2 regions of the Kitasatospora sp. NPDC096204 genome follow, and region 1 is predicted to be linked to the other one. Evidence: riboswitches for the same ligand, from Rfam matches in the RefSeq annotation. Region 1 holds a riboswitch; the other holds the start of a gene.
What was found. Region 1 has a riboswitch for thiamine pyrophosphate ahead of ACIQ87_RS31570 (purine-cytosine permease family protein). Riboswitches for the same ligand answer to the same signal wherever they lie in the genome.

Region 1 (4,946 bases):
GTTGCGCAGCACGTCGAGCTTGGCGTAGACCGGCTTGCCGGTCTTGATCAGGGTGTCCGCGACCCACTTGGCCTGGTTGATCGGGATGGCGAAGCCCAGGCCGATGCTGCCGGCCCGGCCGTTGGCGGAGGCGTTGGACTGGATCGCCGAGTTGATGCCGATCACCGCGCCGCCGGAGTCCAGCAGCGGGCCGCCGGAGTTGCCGGGGTTGATCGAGGCGTCGGTCTGGAGGGCGTTCATGTACGAGGCCTGCGAGCCGGTGTCGTCGCCGGAGGCCACCGGGCGGTCCTTCGCGCTGATGATGCCGCTGGTGACGGTGGACTCCAGGCCGTACGGCGCGCCGATCGCGACGGTGGCGTCGCCGACGTTGACCTTGTCGGAGTCGGCCAGCGGCAGCGGGGCCAGCTTGCTCTTGGGCGGGTTGTCGATCTTGATCACGGCGACGTCGTAGCCCTCGGCGTGGCCCAGCACCGAGGCGCTGTAGGAGGTGCCGTCGGCGAACTTGACGGTCAGTTTGCCGCCGCTGAGGGTCGGCGCGACCACGTGGTTGTTGGTGAGGATGTGGCCCTCGGTGTCGAAGACGAAGCCGGTGCCGGTGCCCGACTCGCCGTTGCCCTGCGCCTTGATGGTGACGACGCTGGGCAGCGCCTTCTGCGCGATGGCGGCGATCGAGCCGGGGGCGGGCTCGTTCTTCTGGGTGTCGCTGGCCTGGACGGTGGTGCTGCGGTGGTCGTTCGCGGAGCTGCTGCTGTCGACGCGGTCGGCGACGGACACGCCGAGCGCACCGCCGGCCAGGCCGGCGACCACCGCGACGACCGCGATCAGCGCGACCAGACCGCCGCGCTTCTTGCGCGGGCCGCCGTGGCCGCCCGGGCCGCCGGGGTAGTCCGCCGGGTAACCGAGCGGACCGGCCGGGCCGCCGGGGTAGCCGGCGCCGCCGGAGGTGGAGTCGTGGGTGGGGCCCCAGCCGCCGAGCGGCTGGCCGGCCCCGAAGGGGTGGTGGCCGTGCGCGGCGGGGGCGGCGGCCGGGGCGGCGCCGAAGCCCTCGTGCGCGCCGGCGGCGGGGACGCCGTGGGTCGGGGTGGCGTACGGGTTGCCGGCCGGCGGCAGGGCCGGGGCGGCGGGGGCAGGCGCGGCGGGGGCCGCGGCGACCGGGGACGGCGGGGCGGGCGGCAGGACCGGCGGCGGCGCGTCGATGTAGCCGGTGGCCGGGTCGACGGCCGGCTCCTCCGCGACGGGCGCGGCGGACGCCACGGGCGCGGTGGGGGCCTCCGGCGCCGGCACCTTGGTGAAGGCGACGGTGGGCTTGTGCCCGCCCTCGGCCTGGGCACCCTCGGCCGGGACGGCGTCCACGGGCGGCGCCGCCTCGACGGCAGCGGCCTCGACGGCACCCGCCTCCGGCTCCGGCACCCGCCGGAAGGCCATGGTCGGCTGGTGCCCGCCCTGAGCAGGGCCTTCGGAAGCGGTCTCGGCCGCCCCCTGGCCGGCGGGCTGCTCCCCCTGCGGCCCGGCGGGCCCAACCTCGCGCTCGGTGCTCACGGACGACCTCCATAGCTGGCAGAACCAAGGACCATAGTTTTTCGCACTGACGATTCGATTGCCGTAAGGACCCCTCTGAAGAACTCATAAGAATCCTTAGCCGGTACCGACGCCGGTACCGGACGGCCGAGGCTCCCCTCCCCCGCCGGGCGTCCCGCGATGCGGACCGTACGCCCTCGGCCTTGGGTGTTGGCCCCCGTGCCGGTTAGCCTGTCGCTCACAACTGACACGCGGGAGCTTGGACCCACCAGGCTGAGAGTGCGCATGTCGACCGTACGCCACGCGAGTGACGGACGTTCGAGGGGGCGCTGACCGCCGGAACCTGTCCGGGTAATGCCGGCGTAGGGAGTATCGGCCATGCCGTCTGCTTCGCCATCCTCTTCTTCGGGTGCGCCCGAGTCCAAGGATCTCTCCGGGTCCACGGCCGTCCTGGACCGCCCCCAGCGGACCGATCACCGCGAGGCGCCCCTGGTGCTCGACACCGAGCCGCCGCGCACGCTGCGCTTCCGGGACCACTTCGCGCTCTGGATGAACCTGGGCGTCAGCCTGATCGGCTTCTCCACCGCCGCCACCGTGCTCGGCGCCCCCGGCAGCGAGCTGTCGCTGGCCGCCGCGGTGACCGCGATCACCGTCGGTACGGTCGTCGGCACCGCGATGCTCGGCCTGGCCTCGCTGATCGGCGCCCGCACCGGCGCCCCCGCGATGGCGAACCTGCGCGGGCTGTTCGGCACCCGGCTGTCGTACCTGCCGACCGTGCTGAACATCGTGCAGTGCATCGGCTGGGGCGTGTTCGAGCTGCTGACCATCTCGGCGGGCGCCCAGACCGTCGCCCACACCACCGGCTACCGCTGGCTGTTCGTCCTGCTCGCCGGCGCGCTGACCACCGTGCTGACCATCTGGCCGCTGGGCTCGATCGCGGTGCTGCGCCGCTTCGTGGCCGGGGCGGTCGCGGTGGCGATGGTCTACTTCACCGTCCAGCTGGGCCGCCAGGGCGTGCCGGACCCGGGCGCGGGCAACTGGCACGGCTTCCTGGGCGCCACCGACGCGATGATCGCGGTGTCGGTCTCCTTCGTCCCGCTGGCCGCCGACTACACCCGGCACTCGCGCACCCCGCGCTCGGCGTTCTGGGGCAGCTTCTCCGGCTACACGATCGCCCAGGTCTGGTGCTACGTGCTCGGCCTGATGGCGCTGCTGCAGTCGGACGGCGCCCCGAACCGGATCTTCGACTCCTTCCTGGGGGTCTGGGCCGGCTGGCTGTTCCTGCTGGTGCTGGTGCTGCGCGAGACGGACCAGTCCTTCGCCAACGTGTACTCGACCGCGATGTCGGTGCAGAACCTGCTGCCGAAGGTGGACCGCCGGGTGCTCTCCGGCGCGATCGGCGTGCTGATCACCGTGCTGGCGTTGCAGATCGACGAGTTCACCGACACCTACTACGGCTTCCTCGGCCTGATCGGCTCGGTGTTCGTGCCGCTGCTGGCGGTGCTCGTGGTGGACTACTTCCTCGGCGCCGGCCGGCGCGGCTGGGACCTCTCCGCGGACGCACCGTCCCGCTGGCTGATGCTGCTGCCGTGGGCGCTGGGCTTCGCCGTCTACCAGTTCATCGCGCCGACCAAGGTGGCCGACTGGTGGACGGACTTCTGGACCTCCGCCCAGGAGGCGCTGCACTTCACCCCGCAGGAGTGGACCTCGGCCTCGCTGTTCGCCTTCCTGGTGCCGGCCCTGGTCACCTGGGCGCTCACCCCGCTCGGCCGCCGCACCGCCCGGCCCTGACGGGACCGGACCGGAACGGAACGGACCGAACGCGAGGCCAGGCAGAACACGGCGAAGCACAGCAGAGCACGGCGGAGACGGCCCCACAGGTTGGGGCCGTCTTTGTCCGCGCTTCACTTCCGCCACCTATCGTTGGGCCCGTGACCAGCCAAGACCTGCCCTCGACGGCGGCGCGCACCGTGCCGACCGTCCAGGTGATCGCCCACCGCGGTTCCTCCCACGCCCTGCCCGAGCACACCCTCGCGGCCTACCGGCGCGCGCTCGACGAGGGCGCGGACGCGCTGGAGTGCGACGTCCGGGTCACCGCCGACGGCGCGCTGGTCTGCGTGCACGACCGCCGGATCGGCCGGGTCTCCAACGGCCGGGGCACCGTCTCGGCCATGACCCTCGCCGAGCTGGAGGCGTACGACTTCGGCGCCTGGAAGACCGGCCGCCCCAGCACCGACCCCGAGCTGCGCGGCGTGCTGCGGCTGGAGCGGTTGCTGGAGCTGGTGGTGGAGTGCGGCCGCCCGGTGGAGCTGGCGATCGAGACCAAGCACCCGGTGCGCTTCCGCGGCCGGGTGGAGGCCGAACTGCTGCGGACGCTGGAGCGGTTCAAGATCGGCGCGACCCGGGACGGCGGCCGCCCGTCCGCCCGGATCATGAGCTTCTCCTCGATCGCGCTGGACCGGGTGGGCACCGCCGCACCGCAGTACCGGCGGGTCTTCCTGTTCGAGCGGACCCTGCCGCTGCTCGGCCGGCTGCGCGCGGGCTCGCCGCTGCCGGGCGGGGCGCGGATCGCCGGCCCGGGCATCGAACTGGTGCGGGCCCGCCCGCAGCTGGTGACCCGGCTGCGCGAGCTGGGGCACGAGGTGCACGTGTGGACGGTGGACGAGCCGGCCGACGTCGAGCTCTGCCTGGAGCTCGGGGTGTCCGCGATCATCACCAACCGGCCCGCGGAGGTGCTGGCGCAGCTCGGCCGCTGACGGCGGGATCATCGCCGGATCGTCGCCGACTGATCGCCGGGCGATCCCCCGGTGATCGGCCCGGTGATCGGCCCGGTGATCGCCCCGGTGATCCGCCGACGCACCGAGGACCGGCCGGGGCCATACCGGCAGATCCGATCACTTCTGGTCAGCAGTCAAACCTTCCTTGCGCGAAATTGCCGGAATTCTTGCATCCGGGCGACAGAGGGTGAGCACGGAATGACCTGATGTCGACCGTCGGTCGCCGCGCTCGAAATGGGCGAGCGGGATCGTCCAGTGCTCGTTTCCGACGCATTACCAAGGGGCATCTCTCCCTCGGCATACGCTGAAGGAGGTCCGGGGGTGGCGTTGATGGTGGCGCGTGAAGTGCCGACTTCATCGACCATGGCAGTGCCGCACGGCCCAGCGAGTGTCGGGGTCGCACGGCGCCGACTGCGTCGAGATCTGGGTGACCGGCAGATACCGGAACCGGTCATCGATGATGCTGTTCTGATCCTTTCCGAGCTGTTGAGCAACGCCTGTCGGTACGCCCGTCCGCTCGGCCCGCTGCCGGCGCTGGGGCGCGGCTCCCGGGCCGAGGTGCTCGGGCAGGTCCTGGTCGGTGTCCCCTCCCGGCCGCACGCCGCGCCGGGCGGCCGGGAGTCCGCCGAGGGCTCGGACGAGCCGGACGGC
Region 2 (4,946 bases), on a different contig from region 1:
TGGTCGAGGCGTACGGGGCGTTCGGGCTGCCGCTGGGCGAGGCCTTCCAGCTGCGCGACGACCTGCTCGGCGTCTTCGGGGACCCCGCCGTCACCGGCAAGCCGGCCGGGGACGACCTGCGCGAGGGCAAGCGCACCCTGCTGGTCGCCCACGCGATGCGGGGCCTGTCGGCCGCCGACGCCCGACACCTGGACGAGCGGCTCGGCGCGCCGGACCTGGCCGCCCCCGAGGTCGCCGAACTGCGCGCGCTGGTCGCCCGCAGCGGCGCGCCGGAGCTGGTGGAGCGCCGGATCGAGGAGCTGATGCGGCAGTCGCTGGCCGCGCTGGAGGCGGCGCCGCTCGCCGACGGGCGGGCCCGTACGGTGCTGCTGGCACTGGCCGAGGCCGCCACCGTCCGCAAGTACTGACGGACGGCGACGGCCTCGGGTCCTACCGGTTCGGAGCGGGGCCCCACGGATCCGGGCGGATCCGGCGGATCCGGCGGGTTTCGCGGATCCGGGCGGTCAGAGCGCGGCGCGCACCCGGCGGGACAGCTCGGCGGCCGCCGCCCCCGGGTCCGCCGCGGCGGTGATCGCCCGCACCACGACGATCCGGCGGGCGCCGGCGGCCAGCACCTCGTCCAGGTTGCCGAGGTCGATCCCGCCGATCGCGAACCACGGCCGGTCGGTGGCCTGCTTCGCCGCGTACGAGACCAGGCCGAGGCCCGGGGCCGGGCGGCCCGGCTTGGTCGGGGTCGGCCAGACCGGGCCGGTGCAGAAGTAGTCCACGCCGGGCTCGGCGATCGCCGCGTCCACCTCGGACTCGGCGTGGCAGGAGCGGCCGATCAGCACGTCCTCGCCGAGGATCGCCCGGGCGGCCGGTACCGGCAGGTCGTCCTGGCCGAGGTGTAGCACGTCCGGCCGGGCCGCGTGGGCGACGTCGGCGCGGTCGTTGACGGCCAGCAGCTTGCCGTGCCGGCGGCAGGCGTCCGCGAAGACCTCCAGGGCCGCCAGCTCCTGCCTGGCCTCCAGGCCCTTGTCGCGCAGCTGGACGACGTCCACCCCGCCCGCCAGCGCCGCGTCCAGGAACTCGGCGAGGTCGCCCTGCTCCCGACGGGCGTCGGTGCACAGGTAGAGCCGGGCGTCGGCCAGCCGGGTACGCAGCGTGTCCGCCGCCATCAGATCAGCATCGCCTGGGCGCGGCGCTTCACCTCGGTGCCGCGGTTCTCCCGCAGCGCCTGGATGGGGCTGCCGGGCAGCGACGGGTCCTCGGTGAAGAGCCACTCCAGGATCTCCACGTCGTCGTACCCGCAGTCCCGCAGGACGGTCAGGGTGCCGGACAGGTGCTTGACCAGGCCCGGACCGTCGATGAACGCCGCCGGGACCTGCAGCGACTTGTTCGGCCCGCGCCGGACGGCGATCAGGCCGCCGTTCTTGACCAGGTCACGCACCTCGGTGACCCGGACCCCCCACTGCTCCGAGATGTCGGGCAGGTACATCCAGTCGGTGACCAGGGCTTCAATCTTGCTTTCGATCTCACTCACGTCACCAGACTGCCACCTCCACGGCCCACCGCGCACCAGGCACTACCCCGCGACGGTCGCCTTCAGCGGCACCGCCGGGTCGCCCGCCCGGGCCGGGTCCAGGGCCGTGCCGCGCTCGATCAGCTTCCGCCCCTGGGCGAGGTCGCGCGGCCGGTCCACGGCCAGCAGCGCGCTCGGCACGCCGTCGCGCAGCCAGAGCACCGACCAGTCGGCGTCCCCGGGGGCGCCGCGCCACAGCACCTCGTCGCCCTCGGCGTGCCGGCCGGCGTACTGGACCATCCGCCCGAACTGCTCCGACCAGAAGTACGGCACCGGGTCGTAGTCCGGCGCGTCCGCGCCCAGGACGGCGGCCGCCACCGCCTCACCGGACCGCAGGGCGTGGTCCCAGTGCTGGACGGCCAGCCGGGCACCGGCCCGGGCCGACGGGTAGCTGACGCAGTCGCCGGCCGCGAAGACGCCGGGCACCGAGGTGCGCAGCCGCCCGTCCACGACGACGGCGCCGGTCGCGTCCAGCTCGATCCCGGAGCCGGCCAGCCAGCCGGTCGCGGGGCGGGCCCCGATGCCGACCACCACCTCGTCGGCGGGCAGGTGCGAGCCGTCCGCCAGCAGCACCGCGCCGGGCTCCACGGCGGCCACGCCGACGCCGCAGCGCAGCTCGACCCCGGCCGCGGCGTACCAGGCGGCCATCGCCGAGCCGATCTCCGTCGGCAGCGCGCCGGGCAGCGGCGCCGGACCGGCCTCGACCACCGTCACCTCGCAGCCGGCCGCGCGGGCCGCGGTGGACACCTCGGCGCCGATCCAGCCCGCGCCGACCAGCACCAGCCGCAGCCCGGGGCGCAGCAGCGCGCGCAGCGCCAGGGCGTCGTCCAGGGTGTGCAGCAGGTGCGCCCGCTCGGCACCGGGCAGGGCGCGCGGCACGGCGCCGGTGGCGATCACCAGCGAGCCGTACGGGAGGTCGCCGCCGTCGGTGTGCAGCACGCCGGGGGTGAGGCCGGTGGCGCGGCGGCCGGTGAGCAGCTCGATGTCGAGCTGCCCGTAGTCGATGCCCAGGGCGGTGGAGTCGGCCTTGCCGAGCAGCACGTCCTTGGAGAGCGGCGGCCGGTCGTACGGCGCGTGCGGCTCCTCGCCGACCAGCACGATCCGCCCCTGCCACCCGCCCTGCCGCAGCTTGAGGGCGCACTGCGCCCCGGCCAGCCCGGCTCCGACGACGACCACCTGATCCGTTCCACTCAGCTCTGCCACGCCCGTCACTGTACTCAGCGGCCGACCGGCGGCCGCGGGGCCGGGGGTGGGCAAGCGGCCGCGGGGCCGGTCGGCAAGGGGCCGGGGGCGGTCCCACCCCCTGGTACGGGCCTTCGGCCGGGCCGACCCCCGGCGTTAAGGTGGGGGCACCACACGGGAGCCCGGCGGACCGGGCTGAGAGGCGGGCTGACACGGCCTGCGACCGTCCGAACCTGATCCGGGTCATACCGGCGAAGGGAGAAGAGCAGCTTTGTCACGCTTGCCATCACCCGCCCACGCCGACGTGCTGGTGATCGGCGGGGGCATCATCGGCCTCGCCGTCGCCTGGCGCGCCGCCCAGCGCGGCCTGCGGAACGTGACCGTGGTCGACCCCTCCCCCGGCGGCGGCGCGGCCCGGGTCGCGGCCGGCATGCTCGCCCCGGTCACCGAGCTGCAGTACGGCGAGGAGCCGCTGCTGCGCCTCGGCATGGCCTCGAACGAGCGGTACGCGGACTTCGCCGCCGAGCTCACCGAGGCCAGCGGCGGCCGGGACACCGGCTACCGCCGCTGCGGCACGCTCGCCGTCGCACTGGACTCCGACGACCGCGAGGAACTGCGCGAACTGCACGCCTTCCACCGGCGGCTCGGCCTGGACTCCGACTGGCTGACCGGCCGGGAGGCCCGCAAGCTGGAGCCGATGCTCGCCCCCGGGGTGCGCGGCGGGCTGCGCGTGGCCGAGGACCACCAGGTGGACGGCCGCCGGCTGCTGGACGCCCTGGTCTTCGCCTGTGAAGGCGCCGGGGTCCTGTTCCACCGGGCCGAGGCCGTCGAGCTACTGGTCGGGAACGGCCGGGCGACCGGCGCCCGCCTGAGCACCCGGGAGACGGTGAGCGCCGAGCAGGTCGTCCTCGCCGCCGGCCCGCACAGCCACCGGCTGCCCGGCCTGCCCGAGGGCGTGCTGCCCGCGATCCGCCCGGTGAAGGGGCAGGTGCTGCGGCTGCGCGTCCCGGACGCCTACCGCCCGTTCCTGTCCCGCAACGTCCGTGCCGTCGTCCGCGGCCGGCACCTGTACCTGGTGCCGCGCGAGAACGGCGAGCTGGTGGTAGGCGCGACCACCGAGGAGCAGGGCTACGACACCACCGTCACCGCCGGCGGGGTGTACGAACTCCTGCGCGACGCCCACGACTTGGTACCGGGGATCACCGAACTCCCGCTGCTGGAGACCTCGGCCGGGCTGCGCCCGGGATCACCGGACAACGCCCCGCTGCTGGGCCCGACCTCGCTGCCCGGGCTGGTCGCCGCCACCGGCCACCACCGCAACGGCGTGCTGCTCACCCCGGTGACCGCCGACCTGGTCTCCGAGTACCTGGCCACCGGCGAAGTCCCCGAGCTCGCAAGGCCGTTCACGTCCCTGCGCTTCTCCCCCGACCGCTCCACGACGAAGGCCTCCGCATGACCGAGATCGCCCTGACCGTCAACGGCGAGCCCCGCCGACTGCCCGCCGGGACCACCCTCGCCGAGGTGGTGGCCTCCGTCAGCGCCGCCAACACCGGCGTCGCCGCCGCGCTCAACGAGGCCGTGGTGCCGCGCGGTTCGTGGCCCGCGACGGCGCTGGACACCGGCGACCGGATCGAGATCCTCACCGCCGTCCAGGGAGGCTGAACCATGGCCGACGACCTTCTGACCATCGCCGGGACGTCCTTCTCCTCCCGGCTGATCATGGGCACCGGCGGCGCCCCCAGCCTGGAGGTCCTGGAGCGCGCGCTGCTCGCCTCCGGCACCGAGCTGACCACGGTCGCGATGCGCCGGGTCGACGCCGGCACCCAGGGCTCCGTCCTGGACGTGCTGACCCGCAACGGCATCCGGGTGCTGCCCAACACGGCCGGCTGCTTCACCGCCGGCGAGGCCGTGCTGACCGCGCGGCTGGCCCGCGAGGCGCTCGGCACCGACTGGGTCAAGCTGGAGGTGATCGCCGACGAGCGCACCCTGCTGCCCGACCCGATCGAACTGCTGGACGCCGCCGAGACGCTCGTCGACGACGGCTTCACCGTCCTGCCGTACACCAATGACGACCCGGTGCTGGCGCGCAAGCTGGAGGACGTCGGCTGCGCGGCCATCATGCCGCTGGGCTCGCCGATCGGTTCGGGTCTGGGCATCCGCAACCCGCACAACTTCCAGCTGATCGTGGAGGGCGCCGGCGTCC

Region 2: it holds a riboswitch for thiamine pyrophosphate, as region 1 does, so the genes downstream of both, thiO (glycine oxidase ThiO) here and ACIQ87_RS31570 (purine-cytosine permease family protein) in region 1, are expected to answer to the same signal.

What each region holds. Positions count from the first base shown of each region.
Region 1 covers NZ_JBIWFT010000037.1:20,748-25,693, reverse strand. Annotated here, with positions in the region: gene ACIQ87_RS31575 (S1C family serine protease) at 1-1,539, opposite strand, end outside; TPP riboswitch at 1,760-1,904, shown strand; gene ACIQ87_RS31570 (purine-cytosine permease family protein) at 1,897-3,309, shown strand; gene ACIQ87_RS31565 (glycerophosphodiester phosphodiesterase) at 3,450-4,274, shown strand; gene ACIQ87_RS31560 (ATP-binding protein) at 4,782-4,946, shown strand, end outside.
Region 2 covers NZ_JBIWFT010000009.1:139,248-144,193, forward strand. Annotated here, with positions in the region: gene ACIQ87_RS12465 (polyprenyl synthetase family protein) at 1-407, shown strand, start outside; gene thiE (thiamine phosphate synthase) at 504-1,157, opposite strand; gene ACIQ87_RS12475 (Rv2175c family DNA-binding protein) at 1,157-1,522, opposite strand; gene ACIQ87_RS12480 (NAD(P)/FAD-dependent oxidoreductase) at 1,565-2,773, opposite strand; TPP riboswitch at 2,908-3,020, shown strand; gene thiO (glycine oxidase ThiO) at 3,024-4,199, shown strand; gene thiS (sulfur carrier protein ThiS) at 4,196-4,405, shown strand; gene ACIQ87_RS12495 (thiazole synthase) at 4,409-4,946, shown strand, end outside.